One region of the Paenibacillus mobilis genome, then DNA from elsewhere that is predicted to be linked to it. Evidence: riboswitches for the same ligand, from Rfam matches in the RefSeq annotation. Region 1 holds a riboswitch; the other holds the start of a gene.
What was found. Region 1 has a riboswitch for cyclic di-GMP ahead of AC3ZPD_RS10750 (methyl-accepting chemotaxis protein). Riboswitches for the same ligand answer to the same signal wherever they lie in the genome.

Region 1 (6,555 bases):
CCGCAACTCCCGGCGTGCGCTGCACGGTGCTGCGGATCTCCTCCAGCTGTCCGGCATCAAAGCCGTCGGTCAAATTATGGGTGGCCTCCCGGAAAATTTCCCATGCCGTTTTGCAGATGATTATCCCGACGGCAAGGGCGGCGAGGGGATCGAGCCACGGCATGCCGAATTGGGAGCCCAGAATGCCGGCAAAAGCGCCGATGCTGACCAGGGCGTCGGAACGGTTGTCCTGGGCGGCCGCGTTCAAAGCGCCGCTCCGGATCCGGCGGGCCAGCCCGGAATTGTAGCGGTAAACGCCGTACATGATCACGGCGCAAAGCAAAGCGACCCAGGCTGCCGTCATATCCGGCGATGCGGCTTCGGGTGCGCGGAATTTCATGATGGCCTGATAAAGCACCTGCAGGCCGACGGCAAACATGATAAAGGAAGCGATCAGGGAAGCGATGGTTTCGGCCCGGTAATGGCCGTAAAGATGATCGCTGTCCGGCGGCTTCCGGGAAATTTTTAATCCGGCAAATACGGCAATGGAAGCGACGATGTCGGTAGCGTTGTTAAGGCCGTCCGCCAGAAGCGCTTCCGAATGGGTGTAGGAACCGATCATTAGTTTGAAGGCGGAAAGAAGAAGGTAAACCGCAATGCTGAGCAGGGCTCCTTTTTCCCCTTGTTTGATGTTCTCGTAGGTATTTCGCAAAACCAAAACCTCCGGCCGCTTTGTCATTCGTTTTATTATCCATACCTTCATCATACCGGACAAAATTTGTGTGGGTCTACAGAAACAGTGTTGTCGCAGGCCCGCAATATGGGGCCGGGGTTACAAAGTTGGCAGTGTCCAAGAAGCATGGACAATCCCAATTCAAAGTGTCCAAGCCGATATGGCACTCCGGGGACAGCGAACAGCCAGAGTATAAACGGCTCTCGGACTCCCGGCAGCAAAAAGACGTGCTGCGCAAAACCTGCGACAGCACGCCCGAACGGCGGCAAGAAGCCGTTACATTCTATTTTTTCCGTAATAAATTTGGTCCGGCTTTCATTCTTAAGTCCAATCAGGCGCCGGTGCCAAACCGTTTGCGGTACCCGCATTTCCGGCACAGCTCTTCGATGGCTTCCCTTCTCGAGAAACCGTAGAACAAGTTGTTGGCCCGTTCGCTTTCCACGATTTCGGAGAAGCTGCTGCTTTGCACGTTGCCCAGATTAATGACGCCTTCGCCGTCCAGACAGCAGGGAATGACCGTCCCGTCCACCAGCACGCCGGCTTGGGTCCGAAGCCCGTGGCAAAAACCTTTGCCGTCGTCCTCCGGCGCATTCAGGCTGGGCCACTGGAATTCATAATCCTGGTTCAGATAAATGTTTTTGGCGATTTTGACGCCTTTACCCGGCTCGACTTTTTCTTCGATTCTATAATCGAGGCCGAACTCTTCCTCCAGCATGGAGAGGGTCTGGCGGTTGCGCTGGCGCTGGGCGTTGGTGAGGTTATCCTCGGTTAAATTCCACAGCCGGAAGGAGATCAGCACGCCTTGCTCGGCGGCATCGCGGGCAAAACGCAAAATGGAACCGACGTATCCTTCGCGGTCTTCGGAGCCTTCATGGCCGTCAAAGCTGTGCAGCGAAAAGTTCATTTGGCGCAGGGCGGGTTTACCCAAAATTTTGGCTGCGGCTTTATGCAGCAGAGTGCCGTTGGTCGTAATATTCACTTTAAAACCTTTCTCATGGGCCGAATCGAGCAGCAGGTCGATTTTCGGATGGAGAAGCGGTTCGCCTTTAACGTGAAGATAAATGTGGTTCGTATGCGGTTTAATCTGATCCAGAATGTCGTTGAACATTTCGGGTTTCATAAAGTTGGCTTTTCGAGCGGTCTGAGGGCAAAAGCTGCACGCCAAATTACAAACGCTCGTGATTTCGATATAAACTTTCTTGAATGTTTTCAAATGAGGTATCCCCAATCTGCTAATGATGGCCTGTTTATTTATTTTATAAGAAGAGGAACCCCCCTTCAAGCTTTGTAATCAAAATTGGAACGGATATCCAGTTATATTTAAAAAGTCCTAATATGAAATATTCCTATGACCTAATGAATTAAAAAAGTGTCAATTTTATGAAAAAATTTGAATTTTGAATGCAAACTATGAAAAATTTTACCTTAATTTCCGATATTAATGATAGTCTAGTCTTCATAGGAATTCCGAAGGATACCGCAACTTCGGTTTTCCGGAGAATTACAACTTTATACTTAGAATCATAATGAAGTAAACAGCAAACCAGTCCGAAAGGCTGGGACGCAAAACCACGGATCTAACGTTATTGACCCAACTATGACCGCCGGGCTGCCAATCTTATGTTTCTTCCACTTCGCTGCTTTTGGCCGCCGGGACTTTCAGATTTGATTTGAAGGTCTTTTTTGCGTTCTGCTTTCGGAAGGTTTGGGCGTTTTCGCGGGAATTTCGGCGCAAAGGAGGTCCGTTCAGGAACAGGCTGCCCGTCCCGTCAGGCAGCAGGAATTTAAACAAAGCATTTGAACCATCGGCAACTACAGACAGCAAAGGAGCAAGTAAGTTGAACCTGTTAATGTTGAGAAAAGGAATCACGCGCAAGCTGGTGCTGCTGGGCGCTGCTCCGCTTGCTATTTTGGCGATTGGGTTTGGCCTTGTTTTGAACAGGCTTGGATGGATGAATGTATGGGGAACCCTTTCCATGGTTGTCTTGTTTATCCTGCTCAGTCTGGTTGAACTCCGGCTTATTACGGATCATCTGATGAAACCGCTTCGGAAGATGACGGAATATGCGAAGGAGGCGGCGCAAGGCCGTAAGACCGACGCGGCAAAGCTGGAGGCAGGCGGTGAATTCGGGGAACTTGCCGCTTATTTCGGGCAAATGGGCACCAAACTCCATGAAGTTATCGGACATACAAGCGAAATGGCGGGGAAAGTCACAACTACGTCCAAAGATTTGTCCAGCAGCATGGAATTTTGCACGGACATGGTGGTCGGCGTTGCCGAATCCATCAAAATGATCACCGAAGGCAGCGAGCAGCTGGTAGAGAGCGCCAGAGGGAACAAACTGATGCTGGAGGAAGTAGGAAAAGGCATGGAGCAAATCGCCTTGTCCTCGCAGGACGTAGCTAACGAATCCTCCGACGCGGCGCGTTTGGCGAATGAAGGAAATGAAAAGATCGGCCGACTGGTCGATCAAATAAGCATTATTTACGATACGACGCTCCTTTCGTCGCAGGCGGTCCATGAGCTGGATGAACGGACCGCGGAAATCGACCGCGTTACGCTGATGATCGCCGAGATCGCAAGTCAAATCAACCTGCTCTCCTTAAATGCGGCCATTGAGGCGGCCAGAGCCGGGGAATACGGAAGAGGTTTTGCCGTAGTAGCCGGGGAAATCCGCAAGCTGGCGGAGCAATCCGCCGAATCCGCCAACGAGATCGCACGAACGGTATCGCATATCAGGCAGGGTTCCCAGGAATCGATTCTCGCAATGGGCAAAGTGAAAACCGAAGTGGAAACCGGAAGCGTCCTGGTCTCCGAAGCCGGCGAGTCCTTCCATGGCATCGTCCGTCTGGCGGAGCAGGTTTCGACCCGGGTGCAGGAGGTTTCCGCGGTTACCCAGCAAATCAACGCCAGCACCGAACATATCCTGGGCTCGGTTACGCAAACTTTAGCCATTACAGAAATGAATTTAGCCGGTACGAAAGAGATTGCGGCATGCTCGGATGAGCAGCTGAGCTCTATGGAGCAAACGCTGGCATCCGCCAGACAGCTTGAAAGTGACGCCGGGCAGCTTCGCGAGCAGTTCAGCAAATATACGCATTAGTTTAACCGAATATCCATATCTAACGGACTGAAACGGTCAGGGAGGGCGGAAATGGAACAGCTACCTTTATTATTCGAAGAACTTGTCCGGCTTACCGGTGTTGCAGACATTGCTTACCACGAAATAGTTGACGGCCGCCTTAGTCCGGTACTCAAAACGAATACGGACCATCTGGGCGTTGAGAGATGGAAGCAAGCGCATGCCGCGAATCCGGTCCACATTGAAAAAGACAGGCTCCTGCTGTCCCTTATGGCGCAGCCTCATACGTCTGTAGTTCAGGACGTCAAAAACGATCCGCGTTCGTCCGATGAGTTTTTTCTGTTCGGCATCGACAGCATTATGATTATTCCGGTTGTGGAGGAAGAAAGTGTTCAGGGTATTGTAGTTGTGGCTGCCATCGGGGAGCTGCATCATTTTGGCGAAGAGGAAATTCAACATGCCGAACGCCTGGTTGATCAATACAGAGGTGCTTTTCAAATTCTTGGATAAGGGGTTGGGAAGAAATCATGAACATTGCAGAGGCCATGCTAAAGTATTTGAAAGAAACCGGAGTTGAATACGTATTCGGGATTCCCGCCGGAATTATCAGCCCGATTTACGATGCTTTGATCGATGTGGATATTCAGCCTATTATTACGAAAAATGAAGCCGGCGCCGCCTATATGGCCGCCAGATACGCCAGCACGACCGGCAGGTTGTCCGTTTGCGCCGGTGCAGGTGCCGTAGGCGTCGGCAACATGATGAACGGCATAGCCGACGCGATGCGCGCCAAAGCTCCGATGCTGATCGTCACCGGGTATGTCAACCGCTGGCAGATCGGCAAAGGCGCGATCCAGGAGATGGATGCGCAGCATATCGTCAGACCGATTACCAAATACAGCAATACCGTCATGGATGAAGCCGATGTGCTGGCCGAGCTGGATAAAGCGGTGCGCATCGCCCTGACTCCACCCTTTGGTCCGGTACATATCTCCGTGCCGATCGACGTGCAGCGTCTCGAAGCTCCGGCCCGGCTTCCCGCTGCGCCGGATCTGCAGGAGCTTCAGCGCATGCCTTATCCGGCCGGTTTGGTTGACCACGCCGCCTCCTTAATCAACGACGAAGCCAGGGGGCTGATCATGGTGGGCCGTGGAGGGCGTTTGGTGGCCAAGGAAATCATGGCGCTCAGCGAACGGCTGCAGTGGCCGATTATCACCACTCCTTCAGCCAAAGGGATCATCCCGGCCGAATTTTTGCTGAACCTTGGCAATTACGGGTTCTCCAGCACGGACGTTGCCAGCGAATATGTCGCTTCAAGCGAACCGACCTGCCTGCTGATCCTGGGGACAAGCCTTGGCGAAGCGTCGACCTGCAACTTTAACGATGTGCTAGTAAGCGGGCGCAAGGTAATTCAAATCGATCGGGATGCGAAAGAGCTTGGGAAGGTTTTTCAGACCGATGTTCAAATTCAGGGAGATTTGAGGGATGTGCTGCCTTACCTGTCCGCCCGGGTCAAGCCGTCCGCCCATACCTTTGTCAAACCGCTGCCGCTGAATGCTCCGTATGAAAAAAATCATACCGGCTTGTCGCTGCGGCTGTTCCTGGAGAAGCTGGGCAAGGTGATGCCGAAAGAAACCCGCTACGCCTGCGACATTGGCGAGTTCACCAATTTTGTCGTGAAATATCTGGAGGTTCCGGAGGGCGGAGATTTTGAAATCAACCTGAACTACGGCGCAATGGGATCGGCGATGGCCGGAGGCCCCGGCGTTTATCTTGGAGACCGTACACGTCCGGTGGCGGTCATCGCGGGGGACGGTTCCTTTTTCATGAACGGCACGGAAGTGCTTACGGCGAAGGAATACAAGCTCCCGATTGTTTATATCATCATCAACAATGCCATGCTTTCTTACGTGGAACGAGGCCAAAAATTCCTGTTCAACCGGACCATACCGGATTATAAGCAGGAGCGCGTTTCGATCAGCGATATGATGCGCCTTGCCGGGATCAGGGGACTTTCTGTGGACACGCTTGAGGATATGGATGAAATCCCGGGTTTTATCCGGGAAATGACCGGTCCGTGCATCATTGAAGTCAATACGGACGGCAGCGAACCCGCTCCGATCCTGGACCGGCTGAAGGCGCTCAAGAAATAACGGAAACATCTAGATAACAAAAAATAAATCCTAACGGTTTTGGAGGAATTACACATGGGAAGTTTTACAATTAACGTTGATAAAAACGCAAAAGTCTTTTACGCAGAAGTAGAGGGCACTTTTACGCCCGAGGATGGCATGAAATCCATCAACGCTTACAAAGAAGCCGTTTCTACGATTAATATTCCTGAATTCGCCATCGATATTGACTGCACCAAACTGAATGTGTCTGCACCGGACACGCTGCCGCTGCTGGAGGCAAACTTTCAACAATTCAAAAGTGACGGGTTCCACAGCATTACCTTCCGCATCGCGAAAAATCCGATTCTGAAAATGCAGCTGTCCCGCGTAGCACGGACGGTTCAGATGGACAAATACGAAATCATCGAACAATAAATAACTAACGAGGAGGGTGCCCAATGAGCGGCGTGCAAATCAGGGAAATTGCGATGTATCATCCGGCCCATGAAGTAGGCAACGATTACTATATCAAGTATTTTGCCGAAAAGGGTACGGATGTCACAAGTTTGGTAAACGGCCTTGGCCGAAATAAACGTTTCGTTATTGATACCCCTGCCGAAAACTCTTTTACGATGGCTTTGGAAGC
Region 2 (6,555 bases), on a different contig from region 1:
GGGAACGACAAGCAGCAGCAGGCTGCCGGCTTTGGAATTGGCGAAGGTCATGGCATACCCCGCATAGGGGAGGGTAAAGCCGGTATATTCGCCGACGACATTCCCGGAAGGGACGGCTTCCAAATCGGGCGCATCATTATGATCGCCTTTGGTTTTGTACATGACCTGATTTAAAGCGTCGTTTTTAGTTACGCCTACAATGCGGTGGGTGATGACTTTATCCCCGGAATGAAAGGAAATAACATCGCCTGGGGAAAAACGGGTCATGTCGCCGCCCGGCTTGACGGCTATAAGGGAACCGGTTTGAATGCCCGGCTCCATGGAGCCGGAGAGGACTGTTTTGATCTGGTAGCCAAAAAAGTTGGGGGTACCGCCGCCGGCCTTGGAAATCACGACGGCTGCGGCCATCAGGATGAAGGCAAGGAACAGCAGCGTTGAAAGCATGCTGCCAAACAGTTTTCGAACCATTTTTCATTCTCCTCTACGGATTCATTTAAAGGGATGGGGACGGCTCCGCCGGAGCGGGCGTCGGTTCAGAACCGCCGGAAGACGGCTCCGCCGGAGCATCTGTCTCCGGGCTGTCGGAAGCTTCCGGGCTGCCGGCGGAGGTTTCGTCCGTTGGAGCCGGAGAAGCTGCCCCTGGCGAAGCGGCTTCAGCCGGTGCCGAGCCGGAGGGTTCAGGCTCGGAAGCAGGGGCAGAAGCTGACGGATCAGAGGCGGGAGGATCAACGGCAGGCGGATTGGAAACCGCCGGATCGGAAACCGGTTCAGGGGCGGGATCCGGAGTGTTATCGGAAGCCGGATCAGAAGCCGGCGGCTCTGACGGATCGGCCCCGGGATTCAGAGCGGGATCGCTTTCCTCTTTGTCCTGTTGAGCAAGCTCCTCAAGACGAGCCTGCTCGGCTTCGATGGCCGCGTGCAGGACAGAGATCGCTGCCCCGATATTGCCTAATTGCCCGTTTAACGCAGCGCTCTCCGACTTGAGTTGACCCGTTATCTGCCGGTTATAAGAAACGAGGGCTTCGTTCAGCGGCTGAACCCCGTCAAGAGCGTCCGGTTCCAGCAGAGAATAGGCTTGGCTAAGAGAACTTCCGCTGTCCTGCAGGAACGCTTCAAGCGCATCAGGATCACCTTCCGCCTGACTGCCGGCCGCTTGAACCTCCCTTAAATAAGTCAAAAGGGATTGCAATGCGGAAGACAAAGGCCCGGATAAGACGGGTTCCCGGTTCAGCTGAACCGAAATGGCGTCGAATGCCGCGGATGGCTTGATTTCCGCGCAATTCGGCTGATTATCGCGAACAGCTTGGATGAGCTCCCGGAGCAATCCGGCTGCCGAACCGGCGAGCTGCTGCAGTTCCGTCCATCCGGCTTCATTAGCCGCCGAGCGGGCGTTCAGCGTGTCCAGTTTATTCAGAAGGCCTTCACGCCGTATTTTAAGTCCGGCTTCGGCCGCTTTCATCTCTTCAAGACTGGAGCCGGAAGACACGGCAGATACAAAGGGAAAGGCAGCGTCAGGCATGCCGGATTCCATGGCAGCCGACAGCTGCAGTTGTTCACGCTGCAGGTCTGCCTGCGTCAGCACGTCGGACAAACGGCTTAAAAGGGCTTCGAGGTCGGAGGGAAAAATACGGCAAATCGCAAACTCCCCATTGGTTTCCTGGGGGCTGTTAAAATTTCCGTAGGTCGTTCCGGTCTGATGCGAAAGACCAACGAACAGGCTTGATAAAACTACCCCGGACTGAAGGGAACGGGTAATCAACGTGTTTCTCCGTTTTTTCCTTCTTTTCCGCAGTGCGGCCATTCTGGTGCGGCGCAGGCTCATCATTCCCTTCTTGCGAACGTGCATTTCAAGTCTCGTTCGTTATTAAGAACGTTTCTAGGAGTAATCATACAGCCTTCAGGCCGATAAAATAAATCTCCAAGAAAGACGGTTTGTTCTTAATAACGTACGAATTTCTCAAAGAATCTTTCGTTTTCTTGCTTTTTCTCTTTAAATTACGCTATTTAAATTCGTTATTAAGAACTGGCGAGAGAAGTCTGGGTCCAAAAAACCGGATTGGGAAGAGCTGCGACAAAAAGTAAGGAGTCTGTGTAAAAATAGCGGGGTTAACGGCAAAAAAGGACAAGGATGGAAGACGAAAAATGACAAACTTTTGCGGGGGGTTCATATTATAATAAAAACGGATCAAAGACTGGATTGCATTTGGGATAGTGAAAATAACCAGTTGAAGGGTAAACTTGCCGAAAGGCAGGGGCACAAAGTCACGGGTCTAAGGTAGCGATACTACGACGGCCGGACTGCCTGGGAACTCTGAGAAGTATAGGAGGAGTTTTTCTGGATAAACCGGCCCAGGTTCTTGAATTCAACCAAAGGAAAGCTGATTTTGACAAGGATTGGTTTTTTCTAATGCTGTCCGCCAAAAAGTCAGGCATACCGATTGAAGAAATCAGAAATTTTTTAGCTGAGAAAAAAGCGAAGCCCTAGATTTTTCATAACTGGATGGCCTCTGTGCAGAAAAAGGTTTCTCGAAGCATGAGAACGTTTTTCCGTCAGGGGTTGTTTTATTTTTAGAAGGATGTGGTCTGGAACGGGGTATTTTTTGGATTCGGTTTTGTTTGGATTTAGCGATTCAAGTCGAAAAGTTTTGTGATAGAATAGAGAAACGACGATTTACCCGGAAAGGAGCGATAACGTTTTGCGCATTCAAAACCTGCATCATTTTACGGAAAACCACCGTTACTGCGTATATCGCGACTTTGATCTCGGTACCGTTGGACAAAAGATGCTCAGCTTGATCTATCAGCCGATGGTGGGCGGCTTTGCGGTTGCGCTCTATCAGTTTCTGTTCGGGCAGGTGCCTCTGGAGCAAGTCGGTTATTCAAAAATGGAACAGCAGCGCCATCTGTTTCTGTCCCTCGGCGTAGAGCCGAGCGAGAAGGGACGCAAGCTGCTGGTCGAACAGGCCTCCAGGCTGGAAGCGGTAGGTCTGCTGCAGTGCAGCCGGGTGTACGTGCCGGAAAGCGAAGATTATTGGTATGAATACGAGCTGCAGCCTCCGCTGTCTCCTTCCGAGTTTTTCAAAACCCAGCACCTGACGCTGCTGCTCCGGGATAAACTGGGGAAATTTGCAGTTTTGTCGCTGCAGGAGCAAATGTTCAGCAGGGAAGCTTCCGAATATAGCCGGGCCGCAAATAAAGAAAATTTGACCGTGCCTTTTTACGATATTTTTCAATTAAATACCCATACGATCGATTACGAGCTGGAGCAGGCGATTTCGGAAATTGCGATTTCGCGGCAGCCGGAAAAAAGGCAGGAGGAACCGCTGTTTAATTACGCGGACATCATTATGCGGTTTCCGCGCGGTTCGGCCAACCGGCCGTATGTCGAGTCGCTCCGCTTTGATCAGGATAAAATGGGAGCCGTCAATTACACGGCCCGCAAATACGATTTGACCGTTCAGGATTTATGCCGGCTGCTTGATGAAGACGGTATTTTTGCGGCCGATGGAAGCCTGCAGCTGGATGAACTCCAGCATAAAGCCAACCTGCACTTCCGCCAGGGCAAAAAGCGGCAGGAGGAACGGAACGCCGCGATGGGCAAAGTGGTGGCGCTCCGGCAGGAGGAGCAGGCTGCCAAGGATCCGGATCAGGACCAGGAGCTGCCGCAGGAGTTTTCCGTGCAGATGGAATTTTACCTGGAGGTTCCGCCGCAGCTGCAGGGGAAATGCGATGTGCATCAATATAACATGCTGCTTCGCAATGAGCCGCATACCCGGCTGCTGCCGAAATTTTTTCCGGGGACGGTGCCGGACAATCTCCTTGATATTTTCGAGAAAATCGATTTGAATTATAAACTTCCCGGCGAAGTCATCAATGTTCTGATTCATTATCTGATGGTTCTGCTTACCTCGGGAGGCGATCAGCGCATTAACCGCAAATTCGTCGAAACGATTGCTTCAAATATGCTGCTCAAGCAGGTCACTACATATGAGAAGGCGGTCAGCTACATCCGTGACCAGGAGAAGCTTAACAAGACGGTTAAGGAAAGCGGCGGTCAGGCTTCGGCTGGCAGAAGCAGCCGTAATTATTCCCGGGGCAATAAAGCGAAACCGGAGATCCCGATTGTGCCAAGCGCGGTGAATACGGACAAAACCTTATCAGAGGAAGAGTTCGCGGAGCTGCTTAAAATGGCGGAGCGCATGCAAAACGGCCAGAAGAAATAAAATCGAAAGATTTAGAATAGGAAACGGAGGAGCGGAAACATGGAATCGTTGGGCGAACTGCTGTCCCAAATGAAAAGCCCGCAGCTGAAAGCCCGTTCCGAGCGAGTCATGAAGGAGCTTTTTGAGGATCCGCTGATTAGCGAGCTGCTGGAGCTTCACCCGGAGCTGGACCGCAGCCAGCTTACGCTTCATTTGGGCAAGCTGTACCAGTACGTTAAAGACAGCCGCAATTGCGCAGCCTGTCCGGGGCTCGATCGGTGCCCGAACGACTTTCAGGGCCACTACACGAAGCTGACGGTCGAGACGGTCACGGCGGGGCCGGAGCTGTACGAGCGCAAGGTTCCCTGCTCCAGGCAGCTGGCTTTCCAGCATGAAACGGAGGTCCGGAAGCGGATCCGCAGCTTTTACATTGACGAGCGGGCACTTAATGAAGGTTATAATGCCGTTGAAATCATGTCTAAAGACATGAACCGTGCTCCGGCCGTAGGCCAGGTGCTGAAGTATATTAATGAGGCCAAGGAGAACGGGCTGCCCAGCAAAGGGCTGTATTTGAAAGGCCATTTCGGTACGGGGAAAACGTTCCTGATGTCTTATATGCTTCACGAGCTGGCGGAGTCCGGTTATACCGGCGTCATCGTGTACATGCCCGAGTTTATAGAGGAAGTCAAGTTTGTGATGCAGGACAATCAGAGACTGAAAGAAATGTTGGATACGATGCGCGAGTCCGATCTGCTGGTCTTTGACGATATCGGAGCGGAAAATCTGAATCCGTGGATCAGGGATCATATTTTGGGTTCCATTTTGAATTACAGGATGAACCGGCGGCCTACTTTTTATACGTCCAATTATGATCTGCCCGACTTGGAAAAACACCTGAGCTTTACGAGCAAGGATGGCGAAGAAGCCTATAAGGGCCAGCGTTTGATGGACCGAATCGCTCCGTTTGTGGACGTGGTGACGGTGAACGGCTCGAATCAGCGGCGGGCAACGTGAAGATCACGTGAAGATATGCTTTTACAAGCCGCTTCCCATTCCCCATTCGCTAAAAAAATGTTATAATGACCCCGTGTCGTATTTGACACAATATAATTTATCAAGTGAAGATTGGGTTTTGCCTGCGTTTTTCAGGGGGTAATGAATGATAGGACCGCCTGTAGGGGCAAACTTTGCAGAGCTCAATACTTTTATAGGAGGAGATACAAATGGCAATCGTTAATGTTTCCGATTCAACGTTTAAAACGGAAGTGGAAGGTCAAGGCACCGTTCTGGTTGACTTCTGGGCTCCGTGGTGCGGACCTTGTAAAATGATCGCTCCAATCCTGGACGAATTGTCCGGTGAAGTGGACGCTACAATCGCAAAAGTGAATGTGGACGAAAATCCTGAATCCGCATCCCGTTTCGGCGTAATGAGCATCCCGACTCTGATCCTTTTCAAAGACGGCCAACCGGTGGATAAAGTGGTAGGCGTAAACTCCAAAGAAGCTTTGAAAAACCTGATCAGCAAACACCAATAATTATCAGCTTTCAAGCTGAACCCTTAAAGAAACGCCTCCGGCTGGCCGGGGGCGTTTTCTTTCATTTTCTACCTTATATATCCCCGCTCCCGATTCTCATGCAAAAATTGGGCAGCGGGATTGCCTGGCTGCTCACTTTCGCGAGAACGCAAGTTCGGCTATAATATAGGGGTTAAGCTTAATTAATCCTGATCGGATTCAGTTATTCCATGCGGAGAGGAGAACGTTGCGTGGATTCATATATAGAAAATATACAAGAGCAGGAGAAAGCGCTGGAGGCGATCCGGCACAAGCTTGCTCTTCTGCCGGACCTTCCTGGCTGCTATCTGATGAAAAACCGGGAAGGCACCATCATTTACGTAGGCAAGGCCAAAGTGCTAAAAAATAGGGTCCGCTCCTATTTTACAGGCAGCCATAACGGCAAAACGCAGCGGCTTGTTTCGGAAATCCGGGACTTTGAGTACATCGTGACCGGCAGCAATATGGAGGCGCTCATTCTGGAGTGCAACCTGATCAAAACCCATATGCCCCGCTATAACGTGCTGCTGAAGGACGACAAAACGTTTCCTTACATCAAGATCACGAACGAGCCGCACCCGAGACTGGAAGTGACCCGGCGGATCCTGAAGGACAAAGCCAAATATTTTGGTCCTTATCCAAACGCTTATGCGGCTCAGCAGACCAAAAAACTGCTCGATCGGATGTACCCGCTGCGCAAGTGTAATGTGATGCCCAAGGAGGTTTGCCTGTATTACCATATGGGACAATGCCTGGCTCCTTGCGTGCAGGAAGTAGGCAAAGAAACGTATGAGGACATT

Region 2: another riboswitch for cyclic di-GMP. It lies ahead of AC3ZPD_RS11705 (replication initiation and membrane attachment family protein); the one in region 1 lies ahead of AC3ZPD_RS10750 (methyl-accepting chemotaxis protein).

Annotation. Positions count from the first base shown of each region.
Region 1 covers NZ_JBZCMS010000004.1:450,804-457,358, forward strand. Annotated here, with positions in the region: gene AC3ZPD_RS10740 (cation diffusion facilitator family transporter) at 1-691, opposite strand, end outside; gene AC3ZPD_RS10745 (radical SAM/SPASM domain-containing protein) at 1,044-1,925, opposite strand; cyclic di-GMP riboswitch class I at 2,240-2,329, shown strand; gene AC3ZPD_RS10750 (methyl-accepting chemotaxis protein) at 2,551-3,816, shown strand; gene AC3ZPD_RS10755 (GAF domain-containing protein) at 3,868-4,305, shown strand; gene AC3ZPD_RS10760 (thiamine pyrophosphate-binding protein) at 4,323-5,948, shown strand; gene AC3ZPD_RS10765 (hypothetical protein) at 6,003-6,344, shown strand; gene AC3ZPD_RS10770 (ketoacyl-ACP synthase III) at 6,368-6,555, shown strand, end outside.
Region 2 covers NZ_JBZCMS010000005.1:190,058-196,612, reverse strand. Annotated here, with positions in the region: gene sipW (signal peptidase I SipW) at 1-468, opposite strand, end outside; gene AC3ZPD_RS11710 (hypothetical protein) at 494-1,846, opposite strand; cyclic di-GMP riboswitch class I at 2,222-2,306, shown strand; gene AC3ZPD_RS11705 (replication initiation and membrane attachment family protein) at 2,697-4,223, shown strand; gene dnaI (primosomal protein DnaI) at 4,263-5,216, shown strand; gene trxA (thioredoxin) at 5,426-5,737, shown strand; gene uvrC (excinuclease ABC subunit UvrC) at 5,968-6,555, shown strand, end outside.